DNA from 2 places in the Paenibacillus sp. FSL H3-0329 genome. Region 2 is predicted to be linked to the other one. Evidence: riboswitches for the same ligand, from Rfam matches in the RefSeq annotation. Region 2 holds a riboswitch; the other holds the start of a gene.
The links. A riboswitch is a leader RNA that binds a small molecule or an ion and turns the genes downstream of it on or off. The one in region 2 is predicted to bind glycine.

Region 1: linked by a shared signal. The riboswitch ahead of gcvT (glycine cleavage system aminomethyltransferase GcvT) and the one ahead of NSQ66_RS29845 (amino acid permease) in region 2 are both predicted to bind glycine.

The regions. Positions count from the first base shown of each region.
Region 1 is NZ_CP150150.1:6,314,839-6,324,229, forward strand. It holds gene uvrB (excinuclease ABC subunit UvrB) at 300-2,291, opposite strand; gene NSQ66_RS27970 (flagellar motor protein) at 2,471-3,253, shown strand; gene NSQ66_RS27975 (flagellar motor protein MotB) at 3,250-4,080, shown strand; gene gcvH (glycine cleavage system protein GcvH) at 4,509-4,901, opposite strand; glycine riboswitch at 5,180-5,278, shown strand; gene gcvT (glycine cleavage system aminomethyltransferase GcvT) at 5,465-6,577, shown strand; gene gcvPA (aminomethyl-transferring glycine dehydrogenase subunit GcvPA) at 6,684-8,036, shown strand; gene gcvPB (aminomethyl-transferring glycine dehydrogenase subunit GcvPB) at 8,033-9,391, shown strand, end outside.
Region 2 is NZ_CP150150.1:6,751,215-6,760,605, reverse strand. It holds gene NSQ66_RS29860 (DHA2 family efflux MFS transporter permease subunit) at 1-77, opposite strand, end outside; gene NSQ66_RS29855 (TetR-like C-terminal domain-containing protein) at 244-798, shown strand; gene NSQ66_RS29850 (DNA alkylation repair protein) at 869-1,576, shown strand; glycine riboswitch at 1,821-1,903, shown strand; gene NSQ66_RS29845 (amino acid permease) at 2,051-3,433, shown strand; gene NSQ66_RS29840 (HAMP domain-containing sensor histidine kinase) at 3,803-4,972, shown strand; gene NSQ66_RS29835 (DUF5643 domain-containing protein) at 5,060-5,965, opposite strand; gene NSQ66_RS29830 (DUF4179 domain-containing protein) at 5,989-7,143, opposite strand; gene NSQ66_RS29825 (sigma-70 family RNA polymerase sigma factor) at 7,136-7,678, opposite strand; gene NSQ66_RS29820 (class I SAM-dependent methyltransferase) at 7,903-8,490, opposite strand; gene NSQ66_RS29815 (hypothetical protein) at 8,528-8,806, opposite strand; gene NSQ66_RS29810 (VOC family protein) at 8,877-9,341, opposite strand.

The DNA of each region.
Region 1 (9,391 bases), 440 kb from region 2:
GAGTATGGTGGGACGTAACTTAGTGACTATAATGCTCAGAGCGCTTATCCCTGCGGGACCGCTTGGACATTCTCGCACTACCTAAAAGCAGGTACAAGCAACTGTCATAGACGTTGCATGGTGCTGTCCCTGCGGGATACGCATAAGTACCAAGTACATTGCGGGCGCTGTCCCTGCGGGATACGTTTAAGTGCCATAAACATTACTGGATACGCGACCCTCTATTGATTCAAAAAGAACGGTCTAGGACAGCACCGTTCAATACCTATTTTAAATATCGGTGATGCATTAATGGTTTGTTACTCAGCCCGAAGCTCCAGCAATGCGTCGCGCAGCTCTGCCGCGCGTTCGAATTGCAGGTTCTTGGCAGCGTCCTTCATTTCAGCTTCCAGACGTTGGATCAGACTTTGTTTTTCTTTCTTATTCATCTTGCCACCAACACCTGTGAGATAATCGGCTTTAGACTCAGCAACCTTCGTCGCCTCGATGATGTCACGCACTTTTTTATTAATGGTGGTTGGGGTAATGCCATGTTTCTCATTATGAGCAATCTGAATGGCGCGACGGCGCGATGTTTCGCTCATCGCTTTCTCCATCGAATCAGTGATCCGATCACCATACATGATTACACGACCCTCAGAGTTACGAGCCGCACGGCCAATCGTCTGAATTAGTGAACGTTCGGAACGAAGGAACCCTTCTTTATCGGCATCGAGAATTGCAACTAAAGATACCTCCGGTAAGTCGAGACCTTCTCTCAGGAGGTTAATCCCTACCAGGACATGGAACGTACCGAGACGAAGATCCCGCAAGATCGCCATCCGTTCCAGTGTTTTGATGTCAGAGTGCATATAACGAACCTTAATACCGATTTCCTTAAAGTAGTCTGTCAGATCCTCCGACATCTTCTTCGTCAAAGTGGTAACGAGTACACGTTCATCACGTTCGACCCGGTCACGGATTTCGCTAATCAGATCATCGATCTGGCCTTCTGTAGGACGAACCTCAATGATTGGATCCAATAGCCCAGTCGGACGGATAATCTGCTGCACCATAGTTTCGCAGTGTTCCATTTCATAAGGTCCAGGTGTCGCAGAAACGTAAATGATCTGGTTCACTTTATCTTCGAACTCTTCGAACTGAAGCGGACGGTTATCCAGCGCAGAAGGCAGACGGAAACCATGCTCTACCAACACTGTCTTACGCGCCCGGTCACCGTTATACATCGCCCGAATTTGCGGAAGGGTAACATGGGATTCATCTACGACAATTAACATATCATCAGGAAAATAATCCATTAACGTATATGGAGTTGCTCCTGGCTCCCTGAAGGTTAGTGGCCCGGAATAGTTCTCAATCCCCGAACAGAAACCCACTTCCTTCATCATCTCAATGTCGTAACGTGTCCGTTGTTCCAGACGTTGCGCTTCCAGAAGCTTGCCTGCGTCACGAAGCACGGTCAGCCGCTCTTCCAGCTCCCGTTCAATATTGACTATTGCTACACGCATCGTTTCTTCCTTGGTAACAAAGTGAGAAGCCGGAAAAATGGCGACATGGTCGCGTTCACCGATCAATTCACCCGTTAAAACATCAATTTCAGTGATCCGCTCAATCTCATCGCCAAACAATTCAACGCGAATCGCATGTTCACCCTGAGATGCCGGGAAGATTTCAACCACATCACCACGTACACGGAATGTTCCGCGTACAAAATTGATATCATTGCGCTGGTATTGAATATCCACCAGTCTGCTCAGAATCTCATTGCGCGGCTTCTCCATCCCAACCCGCAAGGACAACAGCAAGCTTCCGTATTCCATTGGTGAACCGAGACCGTAAATACAAGACACACTCGCTACAATAATAACGTCACGCCGTTCGAACAAGGAGCTTGTCGCGGAGTGGCGAAGTTTATCAATCTCTTCGTTAATGCTGGAATCTTTCTCAATATAAGTATCGGAGGAGGGAATGTACGCCTCTGGTTGGTAATAGTCGTAGTAGCTGACGAAATAGTCTACCGAATTATTCGGGAAAAACTCCTTAAACTCACTTGCCAGCTGGGCAGCCAGTGTCTTGTTATGCGCAATAACCAGCGTGGGGCGATTTAATTTGGAAATAACTTGCGCGACAGTAAAGGTCTTCCCTGTACCTGTCGCTCCCAGCAGCGTCTGGTGCTTCTTACCCTGCCGGATGCCTTGTAGTAATTCATCTATGGCATGAGGCTGATCGCCCTGGGGTGTATACTCGGACTCCAATTCAAAAGTCTTCGTACTGACGACAATATCACTCATTTGCCCGTCTCCCCTCTATCGTCTAAACTAGATTAATATATTATAATTGTTGTCTGAATCTTCTCTCTCCATACGATAGTAAAAAATATGGAAGATAAGAATATGTGTTCCCGTTCATTATACAGTGTTGCTTAGATCGATGCAAACCATAATACACAGAAATGTTAGGAGCTTGAAGCATGGATATTACCGCAATAATCGGCCTAGTGGCCGGACTGGCTGCGCTAATCGGCGGCTACCTCTGGGAAGGCGGAAGCCTTTCCGGACTGCTGCAGCTTAATGCAGCTTTGATTGTATTTGGAGGTACGATTGCCGCCGTAATGATCAGCTTCCCGGCAGCTAAGCTACGCTCCATTCCCACCGCTCTGCGCATGGCTTTTGGCCGCAATCCTGAACGTGATGAAGAGAAGGCAGAAGAGCTTATCGCAATGGCCACAGTGGCCCGCCGCGGCGGCGTTTTAATGCTCGAAAAACAAGCGGAAGCACATCCCGATTCCTTTACGCGCGAAGGACTGCTGCTTATCGTCGATGGCACTGACCCTGAGCAGGTAAGACAGATTTTGGAATTGGAAATGGATGCGAAAGAATTGAAGCATGAAAGCTACGCCAAGATTTTTGAAGCCGCTGGCGGATATGCTCCAACGATGGGGATCATCGGTACAGTTATGGGACTCATTAGGGTACTGGGCAACCTTACAGACCCATCAAATCTAGGTACCTCTATCGCAGTAGCGTTCACTGCAACACTGTACGGAGTAGCCATCGCTAATCTAATATTTTTACCCATTGCTTCCAAAATCAAATCCCGCAGCCAAAGTGAGCTGCATAGCATGGAGATGCTGCTAGTAGGCATTCTTTCTCTACAAAACGGGGATCATCCGTTGCTGGTGCGTAAAAAACTGAACTCCTTCATTTCAGACACCACCACAGATGACCGTGCAGAAGCAAGAGGTTTTATATGAGACAAAGAGACCGGCGCAAACGGCGGGTAGAGAATCGAGAAAGCCGTGATCGTTGGATGATTACTTACGCAGATCTAATTACGCTTTTACTTATATTTTTCGTTATATTGTATGCGATGAGCAGCCTGGACACTGACAAATACAATATCGTAACCGGCTCTTTATCCCAGACTTTCAAGTCGAGCAGCACTGTTCTTGAAGGCGGAGATGGTATTTTAGATGCTGGAAAGACCCCCGACAACAAACCAGAGAGTACAGATGGGAATGGGAACGCAACTGCAAAACCAAATGACGGTTCTGATAAACAAACGGAGAATGAAACACCTTCAGCACGGGAGTTGGCTTTTCGAGAACAAGAGGCGAAGCTTGCTGAGTTAATGGGTGTGATCACCCACTATGTGGAGGAGAATAATCTCGGTGAACAAATATTTGTAGCCGACAAACCGCAGGGCATAGAAATCACGCTCAGCGACCGTTTTCTTTTTGATGTGGGTAAAGCAGATGTGAAGTCACCAGCCCTTCCTGCTCTTCAGCAGTTGTCTGGCTTATTCAAAGATATCGGGGCAACGATCAGCATTGAAGGACATACGGATAATACACCAGTGTCATCAGCTTCCCGTTATAACGACAATTGGGAGCTATCGGGTGCTCGTGCGCTTTCTGTGCTGCGCTTTTTCTTAGATAATGAAGGACTGAACCCGGACACTTTTCAATATGCAGGTTATGCCGATACCCGACCAACAGCAGATAATACTACGGTAGCAGGCAAACAAAAAAATCGACGCGTAGAGATCATTGTACTTCGACAGCTTCAAGAGGTGGAATAAAATATAGTTGTTTGTGCTCAGAGCTAAGTTCGGCGGCTAAGGCCATTTCAATTGCCACATTGACCAACAAAGGGGTTTCACCTAATTTAATTAGGGAAAACCTCCCTGATTATTCACCTATTATCGTATCCAATCGCGGAATGAGGGAATTACTCCCTGATTATTACTCTTTTTAGTCTGAAATAGTGGTTTTACCGAGATGATTAGGGAGGAATTGCCTAAAACCCTAACTCTCAAGCTATAATCGTCTAAAATGAGGGAGGTTTTCCCTAATTCCATACTCCACTAGACCCTCAAACCACTCGATTGAGTTTACGAATACTCGCACAATCTACATAAGAAACACAAACAGCAAGTCCCCAAATCACAGAAACTTGCTGCTAAAAACATCACACTTGATCAGACTATTTCCCGTCCCCAATTTCCAATTATTCAGCAACTAACGCGCTATAACCGGCTGCATCTAACAGACCTTTTACAGCATCAGCATATTCTCCATCAACTTCAATCTCAAAAATCCAACCCCCGCCATATGGCTGATCATTGATAAGCTCCGGACTAGCTTCTAATCCATCATTCACCTTGGTAACCGTCCCAGAGACGGGCGAATACAATTCCGATACCGTCTTAACGGATTCGATACTGCCTACGCTGTCACCGGCCGAAATGGTTGATCCTACCTCAGGAAACTCAACAAATACGATGTCGCCTAATAAATGCTGAGCATGGTCCGTAATCCCAACACGTACTACTCGTCCTTCTACTTGCTGTGCCCATTCATGCTCTTCGCTGTAAAGAAGGTTGTCTAATACTTCACTCATTTCAAGCCGCCTCATTTCCAATTTGGAGTTCTAAATTTAGTTATAGCCTAAGTTATCCCGGCTCACAATGTCAATATTACTAACAGGAAATTTAAATTTGTCATTTTTTCGACGTTTTCTTGTTGACAGCGCCCGACTATACCCGTTTAATGGAGACATACAAGAAGAAATGACGTTGTCGTCTTTTTATAGACAATAACCGTTTCTCGGAGAAATATAAGGATAATGTTTAATGTGAACCATATACTTTCTTATATTTGAAATAAATATAGTTGCGGATGATGGCATAGGGAGAGACTGTCTCACTTGAAGACGGCGCCGAAGGAGTAAGCCCTAACAGGGGTGAATCTCTCAGGCAAAAGGACCTTTGTCGGACGTATCTCTGGAGAGCATCAGACGCAAGGCTAGATGCGTCAGATCACCAACGGGGAAACCTGCAAGCTAGTTACGGCAGGGTAACTCTCAGGTACAAAGGACAGAGCAGAAAGCGATTTGTGCATTTATGCATGATTGCTTCTGCCTGTCCTTTTTTCGTATGTAATCAGATCAAGGGGAGTGACGACATGGATGCTTTGAGAAGAACACCTTTTTATGATCTCTATTCCGCTTATGCGGAATCCAGATGCATTGACTTCGGTGGCTGGGAGCTGCCAGTACAGTTTACAGGTATCGTAAAAGAGCATGAAGCCGTTCGCCAGCAGGCTGGGCTGTTCGATGTCTCGCATATGGGTGAATTCATGGTGATTGGGAGCGGTGCAGAAGCCTTTTTGCAAAAAATGACAACCAATGATGTCAGCCGCCTCACAGATGGTGCGGCGCAATATACGCTGCTCTGTTATCCAAATGGCGGAGTTGTCGACGATCTACTCGTGTATCGCCTAAGCGAAGGGCATTATATGCTCGTCGTTAATGCCTCCAACATCGACAAAGACTTCCAGTGGCTGCAAGAGCATCTGAGCTCTGAATTCGGTGAAGTCACGCTCACTAATGTCTCTGACGAGACGCTTTTGCTCGCCTTGCAGGGTCCTCTGGCAGAGACCATTCTCGCGGAAGTTACTGATGCTCCTATTTCAACACTCAAGCCTTTCCATTTCATCGAACGCGCCACCGTTTGCGGTGTAGAGGTACTTATCTCCCGTACGGGTTATACCGGTGAAGATGGCTTCGAGATCTACGCTCCGCTGGAAGGTGCAGAAACGTTATGGAACGGACTGCTTGCAGCAGGCGCGCCCCACGGATTAACACCTGCTGGACTGGGTGCACGGGATACCCTGCGTTTTGAGGCAAAATTACCACTGTACGGTCAGGAGCTATCCGCTGACATCACCCCGCTTGAAGCAGGAGTACAGTTCTTCGTGAAGCTGGACAAAATAGACTTTATCGGACGCGATGCACTAATACAGCAAAAAGAAACTGGGATTCCCCGTCGCCTTGTCGGCCTAGAAATGATTGATCGAGGCATTCCACGCTCCCATTATCCTGTTTGGGCAGATGGGGTTAAGATTGGTGAGGTCACAACCGGAACACAGTCCCCTACGCTGAAACGCAACCTGGGGTTGGCTTTGATTGATGCTGCTTACAGTGAAATAGGCACAGAGGTTTACGTAGAGATACGCGGCAAGCAGCTTAAGGCTGTAGTGATTAAGGCCCCTTTTTACAAGTATAAACGCCTTTAGCGTCCATATAAGGACGGTGAGCTTTTAAGCGAGAAATAGAAGGATAAAGTATAGCGTGAAAATTGTACTTTCTTATATTTAAAAAAAGCCAAGGAGTGAAACCTTAATGAAGCACCGTTATCTGCCCATGACAGAACAGGACCGCGTAGAGATGATGGAGGCCGTCGGGATTCAGTCTATAGATGAGCTGTTCTCCGATATTCCTGAAGCGGTACGTTACCAAGGCACTATGCCGATGTCTGAACCACTCGATGAATACGCCCTGCTGCGCCACATGAAAGGTTTGGCTGACCAAAATGCCGACTTTGATTCTCACGCCAGCTTCCTCGGCGCCGGATTATACGATCATCACATCCCTGTGGTCATCAACCATGTCATTTCCCGTTCTGAATTCTACACTGCCTACACTCCTTATCAACCGGAGATCAGCCAAGGTGAGCTGCAAGCGATCTTCGAATTCCAATCCTACATTTGCGAACTAACCGGTATGAAAGTTGCCAATGCCAGTATGTATGATGGCGCTACAGCTTTATCCGAAGCAGCGGTTCTCGCGGCTGGTGCTACCAAACGCAAAAAATTAATCGTCTCCCGTACCGTTCATCCTGAGGCTCGCCAAGTGCTATGTACTTCGGCTAATGCTTGGGGTCTGGAGGTGGTGGAGATTGACTATAAAGACGGTGTTACCGATCAAGCTAAACTCGCTGAAGCTATCGATGGAGATACTGCCGCAGTGCTTATTCAATCGCCTAACTTCTTCGGCAGCATCGAGGATCTTCGCTCGGTTGAGCCGCTGATTCACGCGGTTAAAGGTCTTCTTGTAGTCAGCGCGAACCCAATAGCTCTAGGTGTACTTGAAACTCCGGGCAAACTTGGAGCCGACATCGTAGTGGGTGATGCTCAGCCACTTGGTATTCCAGCTTCTCTCGGGGGTCCAACTTGCGGATTCTTTGCCGTAGCTGATCACCTGATGCGCCGCATGCCAGGCCGGATCGTTGGCCAAACGGTAGACCGTAACGGTAAACGTGGCTTCGTTCTTACACTTCAAGCGCGTGAGCAGCATATTCGTCGTGAAAAAGCGACATCGAATATCTGCTCCAATCAGGCGCTGCTGGCTCTCTGCGCATCCGTCTACTTGTCCGTTATGGGCAAAGAAGGCATGCGTGAAGTAGGCGAGCTAAATATTCGCAAAAGCCATTACGCTGCTAATAAACTCAGCGGACTAACAGGTGCTGAACTTGCCTTCTCCTCCCCATTCTTTAACGAATTTGTCGTGAAGCTTCCTGAAGGCAGCAGTGTGGCCTCTATTAATTCGAAGCTGCTGAAGGAAGGTTATCTTGGGGGTTATGATCTGGGTCGTGATTATCCTGAACTTGCTGGACATATGCTGGTTGCCGTAACGGAAAAAAGAAGCAAAACCGAAATCGACCAATTCGCTAGCGCACTGGAGGGCTGTTTATGAAACCGGAGCAAAGTCTAATTTTTGAATTAAGCCGTCCGGGCCGTTCGGCCTATTCTTTGCCACTATGCGATGTGCCGCAGGAAGAAACCTTGGAATCCCTAATTCCATCGGATTTACTCCGTAGCGAACCCGTCGTACTTCCAGAAGTATCGGAAGTGGATGTCATTCGTCACTACACTTCTCTTTCACGTCGCAACTTTGGTGTAGACAATGGCTTCTATCCACTCGGTTCATGCACGATGAAATACAATCCGAAGATTAACGAAGATGTTGCCCGCTTCTCCGGCTTCGCCAAAATTCATCCCTACCAACCGGAAGAAAGTATTCAAGGCGCACTGGAATTAATGTATACCCTACAAAATGATCTGTCCGCGCTGACGGGCATGGATGCAGTATCCTTACAGCCTGCCGCAGGTGCTCATGGTGAATGGACCGGCCTCATGATGATCCGCGCCTACCATGAAAGTCGCGGCGAGACGCGTACTAAGGTTATCGTGCCGGATTCCTCGCACGGAACCAATCCTGCTAGTGCCTCAGCAGCAGGACTTGAAACGATCACGATCCCTTCCACAGATAAAGGAATGGTTGATCTTGAAGCACTGAAGGCAGCCGTCGGTAGCGACACAGCCGCACTGATGCTGACTAACCCAAGCACACTCGGCTTGTTCGAGACCCAAATTGTCGAGATTGCTGAGATCGTGCATGAAGCAGGGGGCTTACTCTATTACGATGGAGCCAACTCCAATGCCATTATGGGCATTACCCGCCCTGGCGACATGGGCTTTGACGTTGTGCATCTGAACTTGCATAAGACAATGAGCACCCCACATGGCGGTGGCGGCCCTGGAGCCGGACCAGTCGGCGTAAAATCTATCCTCATTCCATTCTTGCCACAACCTACTGTGGTAAAGAATGAAGATAGCAGCTTCTCACTTCACTTCGGTGGTCCTGAATCTATTGGACGCGTGAAAGCTTTTTATGGAAACTTTGGTATTCTGGTTCGTGCCTATGCCTATATCCGGACCTATGGTCCAGACGGACTGCGTGAGGTATCCGAAAATGCTGTGCTGAATGCGAACTATATGATGCACCGTCTGGCGCCGTATTTTGAAATCCCATATCCGGGTGTATGTAAGCATGAATTCGTGATGTCCGGCAAAAACCTCAAGCAATATGGCGTGCGCACCTTAGACGTTGCTAAACGATTGCTCGACTTCGGCTACCACCCGCCAACCGTGTACTTCCCTCTGACTGTTGAGGAATGCATGATGATCGAGCCGACGGAAACCGAAAGTAAAGAAACGCTCGACGGCTTCATCGATACGATGATTCAGATTGTGAAAGAAGCGCAGGAG
Region 2 (9,391 bases):
AGTGTGGATAAGAAACAACCAAAGATTAAGATGGTTAGTAAGATCCCTTTATTTATGTTCTTAGTGTCTTCTTGCATGTTGCAGTCCTCTCTTCATTGCTTTTTCGACATAGTGTCAATAAAATAAATCATATCAGGATTTAAAAAGTATTCCTATTTGCAATTTTATTGAAAATGTCGACTAATCGACAGAATAGGCAAATTAGTTGATGAAAGGCCATTTAAACGATAATAGAGGGATGAAATGACTGAACATAAAAGAGTTGACCCACGAGCCATTCGCTCAAAAAAGATGTTGAAAAACGCTGTTTTTTCATTATTGGCCGACAATGTGGAGATTTCGCAATTGACCGTCCAAAAAATCGCCAACCGCGCGGAACTAAATCGCGCAACGTTTTATTTGCATTATGAGGATATTAACGATTTATTGCGCCAGATCGTACATGAAATCTTCGATGACCTATCCATGAAGGTTGAACCGCTATTACAAATGAAGAGCAACAACGAACAGGAGCAGCTGATCACCTTTTTAAATTATTTTTTTGAATACCGGAAAGTTTTTGCTGTATTGATTGAGCATAAAGGCTTCAAAAACCACTTGACCAACCTGTTAAAAAATACTGTCGAAAAACGAAGAAACGCGAGGAACATTGACTCTACTAAGGAGGTAGTCTCCGTTGATATTATTGCAGCCTCACTACTGGGGATTATTATGTGGTGGATTAAGGATGGCAACCAATATAGCGCTGAATACATAGCGGGGCAAATTACCTTGATGTATAAAAGAAGATATTTATAAGGGCTTTTATGATATATTCAAGTAAAGTTTGAGTCCCTAGCCAATATTCATAAAAAAGGAAGTGCGAACAATGGATTTAGAAACGGTCATGCAAGAGCTTGAAGCTCTCGGCAAGGAACGCACCAAGAAAATATATCTATCCAATGGCGCGCACGAACCGCTTTTTGGTGTGGCCACAGGCCAGATGAAGCCTATCTTCAGAAAAATAAAACATAATCAACCCTTGGCCGAGCAGCTTTATGCTACAGGAAATTATGACGCTATGTATTTTGCCGGGGTGATCGCGGAGCCTAAAGCAATGACAGAGTCGGATTTTGAGCGGTGGATTGCTGGGGCTTATTTTTATATGCTATCGGACTTTGTGGTGGCAGTAACGTTGGCGGAGACGGATATTGCACAAGAGGTTTCTGATAAATGGATTGCAAGTGAGATAGAGTTGAAAATGTCGGCGGGCTGGAACTGTTACTGCTGGCTGCTCGGAAATCGCCCGGACAGTGAATTTTCCGCAGAAAAATTGGCCGCTATGTTGGAGCTTGCTAAAAATACGATTCATGATGCCCCTGAACGAACGAAATACGCAATGAACAATTTCATCTACACTGTGGGCGTATCCTATCTGCCGCTTCATGATAAAGCGGTTGAGATTGCAAAGGAAGTTGGTCCGGTGGAAGTCCATACCGGTAGTGCAAAAAGCAAGATTTTGAATGCTTCAATTAATATTCAAAAGGCAGTTGATAAATCGCAGCTGGGCTTCAAACGAAAACATGTAAGGTGTTAGTCAGTCATGGAGTGCTAAGGAGAGCGTATTGAAGGTTGTGCCTGCAGACAGAAGAATTGGGGGCTTGGCTGACAAGCCCTTAATTGTGTGCAATAAAAGTTAATGGAACAATAATAAAGCGGTAATTAATGTTATTGACAAAATATTTGACAATGATTAGTATTGAAAAATATTAAAAATGAAGTTAGCGACATAAAAATTAAATAATTCGCAAGCTATGATTGCTATGGATCACACTATAGCAGGAGCAGCTTCTGGAGAGACCGTGGGGGAATCCCCCGGCGCCGAAGGGTTCACAATCTCAGGCAAAAGGACAGAAGAGTACTAGATAATTCATTTGTTATTCTGATCATCGTCAGAATAAATAAATGTATTTTATTTATTATTCTTATACCTAAGAGATTGGAGCGTATCCAATCTCTTTTTTGTTATCATTTTCACTTGTTATTTTTTTCACATAAGGGGGAGTTCGAAATGGCAGCACAAGAATTAAAGAGAGATTTAGAGAATCGACATGTTCAGCTCATTGCGATTGGTGGAACCATCGGTACCGGATTATTTTTAGGATCTGGAAAAGCTATACAGCTGGCAGGACCATCGATCATTTTTGCTTATTTAATCGTGGGTATCGCTATTTTCTTTGTGATGAGGGCATTGGGAGAACTTCTGTTGTCAAAAGCAGGTTATCAATCTTTTACAGACATTGCCGAAGACTATCTTGGACCGCGGGCGGCGTTTGTAACTGGATGGACCTATTGGTTTTGCTGGATCATGACGGCTATGGCCGATATTATAGCTGTTGGGGTCTATGTACAATATTGGTTTGATATCCCGCAATGGATACCCGCAGTCATTTGTTTAATTATTTTATTAGGACTCAATTTATTAACTGTAAAAAGCTTTGGCGAATTGGAATTTTGGTTTGCTTTAATTAAGGTAATCACTATTCTCGCGTTAATTGCCATAGGGGTAGTTTTACTGGTGATTGGATTCAAAACAACTACCGGAACGGTTGCGCTCAGTAATATTTGGGCACATGGGGGAGTATTTCCAAACGGGATTTCCGGGTTCTTACTTTCATTTCAAATGGTTGTGTTTGCTTTTGTGGGTGTGGAATTGGTGGGGGTATCAGCAGCGGAAACATCCAATCCAGAAAAAACTATCCCATCGGCGATTAATAAAATACCTTTACGAATTCTATTTTTCTACGTGGGTGCTATTATTGCCTTATTATGCATCAACGCTTGGACAGAACTAAACCCGGCAGAAAGTCCTTTTGTTAAAACATTTAGTTTAGTGGGGATTCCGATTGCCGCGGGGGTTATTAATTTCGTTGTATTAACTTCAGCTGCTTCTGCTTGTAACAGCGGGATGTTCTCAACAAGCCGGATTCTATACAATCTAAGCAGAAATGACCAGGCTCCAGCCAACTTTGCAAAGCTTAATAAAAATCATGTACCAAGTAATGCTTTATTCATATCCACGCTTGTCTTATCTGTAGGGGCTTTGTTGAGTAAGCTGATTCCGGAGACGGCCTTTGGCATCGTGACAACGATTAGTGCCATTTGTTTCATCTGGGTTTGGGGCGTCGTTCTAATTTGCCATTTGCGATATAAAAAGACGAAGCCGGAATTGCAGGCCAAATCAAAATTCAAGGCACCGTTCACACCTTTTGTGAATTATGTTGTTCTAGCCTTGTTTGCAATCATACTCATAATTATGCTGTTTGCTGATGAAACTCGTCCGGCATTATTGTTGACGCCTTTATGGTTTATTTTATTATTTGTTTTGTATTCGATAAATAGAAGAAAGAGGGAAAGAGATAATAAAATAATCAGGACCGAAACACCTCTCTAGTTTATGAGGAAAGCTTTAACCGGCGCAGAAGCCGTGGTTATATTCAACCGCGACTGGGCAGGGAGCCCTTGCCGGTTTCAAGCGTTCCTACATGGACGTTTGCTTAAAGAATATGCAAAGTTAAACAGAAAACCGGAAGATACTGTTAAAATGGTATCTCCCGGTTTTTTAGTTTTTTACAAACTATAATATCATCGAGTTTACAGTTTTTTTCAGTTATTGTTTATTACTATTTCAACTGATATAATTCTTATTTCGACAATAAGTTTACAAGTAAGATAACTATCGTAATGGTAAAATCAATTTAAAAGTGGTGAATTCATGAGAGAGTTCTACAGTCGGGTGAATCGAAAAACCTATTACATATTAATGTTAATGATCATCGTTCTTATGATGTTTGGATTGATACTATCTACCCTAGAGTTAGATGGGATTGATTTTGGTTATATCATTCATTTTTTATGTGTGGCGTTTCTAACGGTTTGTTTATGGATTTACCCTGAGCATGAGACACATACTTTTAGAAAGATTATCATTCTATTTGGATTTGCGTATTTTTATACGCTATTCTTTTTATATCCTCAAACATGGACTACCTATATCCTCATTTGTCTTATTCCTGCACTGTCTATTCTATTTTTTGATTTAAAATTGTTCTATTTTTCCTTCATTATAAATGGGGTACTAATGGTAGTTACATTTGGCTATATCCTCTTGATTGATAGAGGGGATTTATATACATATTTACATTATGATATGCTAGGCAATTTCATTAATATAATAGCGGTTCAAGTGTTATTATTTTTCATTTTTCAAATATCATTTAAACGGATGAAAAAACAGCAGCTTTATTATGAACAATTACAGCAATCTGAGCGTTTAAAGATGGTTGGACAATTAACAGCTGCCGTTGCGCACGAAATTAGAAATCCAGTGACAGTGGTTAGAGGTTTTTTGCAGTTTTTTGATGAGGATCCTTCATTTGATGATCCTATGAAAAGAAAATTTAAATTAATGATTGATGAATTAAACACAGTAGAACAGATTATCTCGCAATTTCTAACCCTTTCAAAGCCAAATGGAGAGCAAAAATTAGAAAAAGTAGATGTGAAGGATGTACTTGAAAGTGTTACAGGATTGCTCCATTCCTACGCAATGTTATCTGATAATCAAATCGTTACCTACGTAGAAGAAGATTGCATGATTTCTATTAATAAAATTGAATTTAAGCAGCTGCTTATTAATATAATAAAAAATGCTTTAGAGGCTTCGGAAGTTGGTAAATCTGTCTCTATTATGGCGAATAGGAACAATAATTTTATTGAGATAACAATCATCGATGAAGGAAGCGGGATGTCGGAAGCTGAGGTTAAGTCGCTAGGCACTCCTTTTTATTCATTAAAAAGTAATGGAACAGGTTTAGGATTAATGATTTGCTTTAATATCGTAGAAAAATACGGCGGGGAAATTTATTATAGTAGCTCTGAAGGTAAGGGGACAACAGCTACTATCCGCTTTTTAGCTATAAATGATCAGTAATAATGAGCCTTCTTTCAATTGAACAAAGGGGATTACCTCAAGCCTTCGGCTGGAGAGGTAATCCCCTTTTCCTAGCTGCGTTAACGATTATTTTAGAGGGATTTTGATCTCCAGTTGCTTGTTATAATTTTTAACTACATTGCCTTTGGCATCTAATTTATAAGCCCCGGTGTTGCCTTTTTCAAATACGGCTTGATAAGGTCTGATAACTAGATATTCAGCGGCTGAGCGAGGCGCTTCGAACAATAAATCTTCAGAAACCGTATTTTGAGTTGCTGCAATAGAATCTCTTGCAATAGATTCTAATTTATTGCCCAGATTATCATAAATGTCATATCCTAAAGCCTGGCCTTGGGTGGCAACCCCTTTAACCGCTAAAGCGATACGCACAGAAGTCTCTCCCGCAGCAACACGGGTGGTTTTGATTTCAAATTGGTTGTCTTTCTTTATAGCAGGCAGCTGAATGTTACGCACTAATCCTGCTTGCTTGAGAGAAAATTTAAGTACATACGGTTCATCGATTCCGTTAAGCTTCACATGGATACTCAATTCAGAGGAAGCCAGGCTTGCCTTTTGTTGCTCAGTTAGCCATTCGGTCTGCAATACAACAACCGCCTTGTTGGCATCACCGTCACTGATCCAGCGTGGTGTTTTTAAATCAATGCCTCCTGGTTGAGTGAGCTTGGCGTCTATTCCCACAATAGTACCTTCTGCAAGATAGGGCTCACCTTTATCATTTAAAGTTACTCCTGCGAGCATTCCTGAAAATAGCGATCCCTCACGGCTCAGGTCGATCTTAATATAGTTACCATCAAACTGCGCACTGCCCTTTAAAGTAAGCTGATCGTGTGAATCGGCCACTTTTGTTGTATTCAGGGAAGCTTCAACAGCGGGTTGGGCACTGGATGCTTGAGTTAAAGCTGGCATTCCCAACGCTCCTAGGCATACAGCAGCACTTAAAATTACAGACATCTTCTTAGTCATTTTTTTCATGATATTATCAAGCTCCTTAATTTTTATTTAACTAGCACGTTTATCTCTAGACCGTCAATATAATGCTTCACTGGGTTTCCAGAACTGTCTGTTTTAAATGCTCCATTCTTACTTTGTGGGTTCTCAAACTCATAAAGATAGCCACGGATTGTGAGCATATTAGGGTGTTTCTCAAATGGCTCAGTAAGCAAATCGACATTAAGTGACCTATTGGAAGTCGAGAGGACTTTCTGCGAAATATCTTTCAGCACCTGTCCTTGTTGATCCTTTACTTCAAAGCCCACTAAACTCAATGCTGTATGATCTTCGTCTGTATCCTGTTCCAGCATGAGCGACAGGCGTGTCGTTAATGGACTATATTCCAGCTTTTTCAGGATCAAACTCCATCCTCCAACTTGTGCGCGTATATCAGGTGTGGAAATTTTATTAATCGTAGCCTTCCGCGCAGGAATTTGGAGAACAAACGGTTCATCAATACCGTTTAAGTCAAGGGTTACGGTCAATACAAATCGATCAGGAAAAGGTTTGTTGGAGATCCCCGAATTCGAGGAATCCACTAGTCTAAAAATAGCTGTGTTGCTTTCAGCACCTTCTATCCAGCTTAGAAACGGCATAGCTTTCCAGAGACCTTCTGAAAATTGCTCCAGGGAAGCCCCGTCGATCAATACTTCTGCAGAGGTTATCGCACCTTCCGCTAGAAAAGGCTTCCCATCCGCTCCAATCGTTACTCCGGCTAGCTTACCTTCCAGTTCTTCTCCCTCACGCTTCACCGAGAATGCCAACCGGCTGCCATCAAATACAGCCTCTTCGGCAGACAAGGTAATCCCTTCATGCGTATCACTGCTGTTTAGACGGGAAGTCAGTCCCAGACGCTGGGCCGCTTGTAATCCTATATCATCTGCCCGTTCAAAAATACCACCTATCAAGGGAAGCTGCTTGAGCGCATTGGCCAACGTAGGCGGATAGATAGCCGTTAGCATAACACTTAACAATATCGCTGCAGTCACAGCAGCTGTGATTTTTGGATATATCCGCTTTTCCTTTTCCACAGGATCCTGGACAATGGTGGCCAGCGATGCATAAATCGAATCCTGCCGTGATCGTAGTAAAGGAGGAAGCTCCTGTATATTAGCTTTCCCTAGCTCCCTGATCTGCTTTTCTAAATTGTTATTATTCATTAGCAAGACCCTCCTCCGGCACAGGATGTATCTGTTTGGACAACAATCTCCGTGCGCGATGGAGTCGTGCCCTGACCGCTCCCTCGGAGATGTCGAGCACATCTGCAATCTGCTTAATGGATAAATCGTCATAATAAAAAAGCACGATAGCAAGCCGCAGGGATTCGTCCAACTGATTAATGAAGCTTTGCAGGTCTACGTTGCCTGAATCTTCAAAATGCACATAGGAAACGACCGGTTCCTCGGGAATTTCCGCCACAGCTATAGTTCGTTCTCGCATACGAAGTAACTGATTGCATTCATTAATCAGGATGCGTATAACCCAGGTTTTGAAAAACTTAGGCTGCTTAAGGTTGGCCAACCCTTTATACACCTTCAGTGTTGTTTCCTGAAGAGCATCCGCGCAATCTTCATCTTTTAGCAGAATGGTTTTGGCTAATCTGTACAACTGGGATTCCAGTTGCCTGAAAAGACGGGTAAACGCCTCGTGGTCGCCTTTCTGCGCTTTTTTGATATCCAGTTCGTTTTCCAGCAAATGATTTTTCCTCCTTGAGGGCCCTCTGTATAATTAGATGGAGAAGACATACAAAAAGTTATATTTAGGATAAAATTCATTCTCCTGGACAAATCACTTACCTCGGTAGTGGTATAAAGTCCGTGCAATTCATTGTTTTTGGCAAGGGGAGTTTCAAGTGGATAAACTGAAAAAAATCCAGAATTACCACCTTAACTGAAAAGAAGTAGTGGGGTAATCCTGAATTAAAAAGTGTATACATATACCTTGGTACGCAGTGTGTCCGTGCATGTTATGGTACGGACAGGCTGCATGCCTGGAAGGGCAAAACAAATGCTAATAACCACCGCACCCGGCAGTAGCTCACGCTTGAACTTTTCCGCCAGCCGTTTCATCGCTCCGGGAAATAAGTAACAAAGAACAATATCCGCATGCTCGTAAGAACTGCTATAAATATCCCCACGTACATAACGGAGCCTTCCGTGGAGTAGATTCTGGCCTTTGGCTGCTCGCAGCATACGTGTGCCGAACCTAGTAAGCAGCTGGGATGTCCATAAGGGAATACTGGAATTTTCAATGCCTGTCAGCCTTTTGCCTGGACATTGGCGAATAACATCCATACCAAGTGTTCCCCAACCCGATCCCGCCTCCACAATGCTGCTATATCCCGGAATCCGATTCACCTCAACGGCAACAGCCGAGCGTACAGATTTTGACGTAGGCATCGGCGATATCCCGTTCCTCCAGCTCACCAGCACAATCGACACCATGGATAACAAGGCTGCGAAGGCGATGAGCCAAGCGATGGCTTGAATCACAATCAATACGATCATTCCTTCTTCATCTGCTAGAAGTTGGCTTCAAATTCTCTTACTTTCTCCCAGCATTTCGTTTATCAACTTGATATTTATAAAGATCCTGAATTTCCTTGCTTTCAATATCTTGACCTACATAAAAAATCAGAGTGGGATCATTTACTGGATGGGCATAAGAAAGGTAAGTGCGATGTATAAAATCAAAATCCATCTTACCCAGCTGGAAATCGATTTGATATTTATCTTCTAAATAGATTTCAAATTGCTTTTTTAAAGCCAGAGACTTCCACGGAAGTCCAAAGAATAAAAAGTAGACTCCTATAAGAAATATCAAAAAAATTAAGAGGAAAAGCGACTTTTTACTGAGAATGGTATGTTTTATAATTCATAACCCTCCCTAGCGTTTATTCTACATGAACTTTGCTGGAAATATCAAAATCAACCTCTTCAAGAAATTCAATAACTTCTCCATTGGGACTGTGAATGATCGCGTTTTTTATTAGAAGAGGCGGTTCGCCCAGAGACAGAGAGTCCGGTGCTATAAAAGCTTTTGCCCCATGTGCCAGGGCTTTTTGATACATCTCCTCTACATTATCTACATAGAAGGCAAGATGTAATAACGCTCCGTGCGCTATATCTTCATCAGACAAAGCTTTTTTTCCTTGAGCGGCGATGACTGCATCATTATCAAAAACCTCAATACAGGTTCTTTGGTCAGGTGAAATCAGCATGGAGGCTTCTTTGATCTGAAAGGATGGCAGACTCCAATGATGACCTAGCTTAAATCCTAAAACGTCAATATAGAATGAAATAGTTGCTTTATAGTCTTTGGCTTGAATTGCTACATGTGCAAGGCCTTTTACACTCATTTATAATCGCTCCCAACTTTAATATATATTTATTATAGTTGTATTAAAAT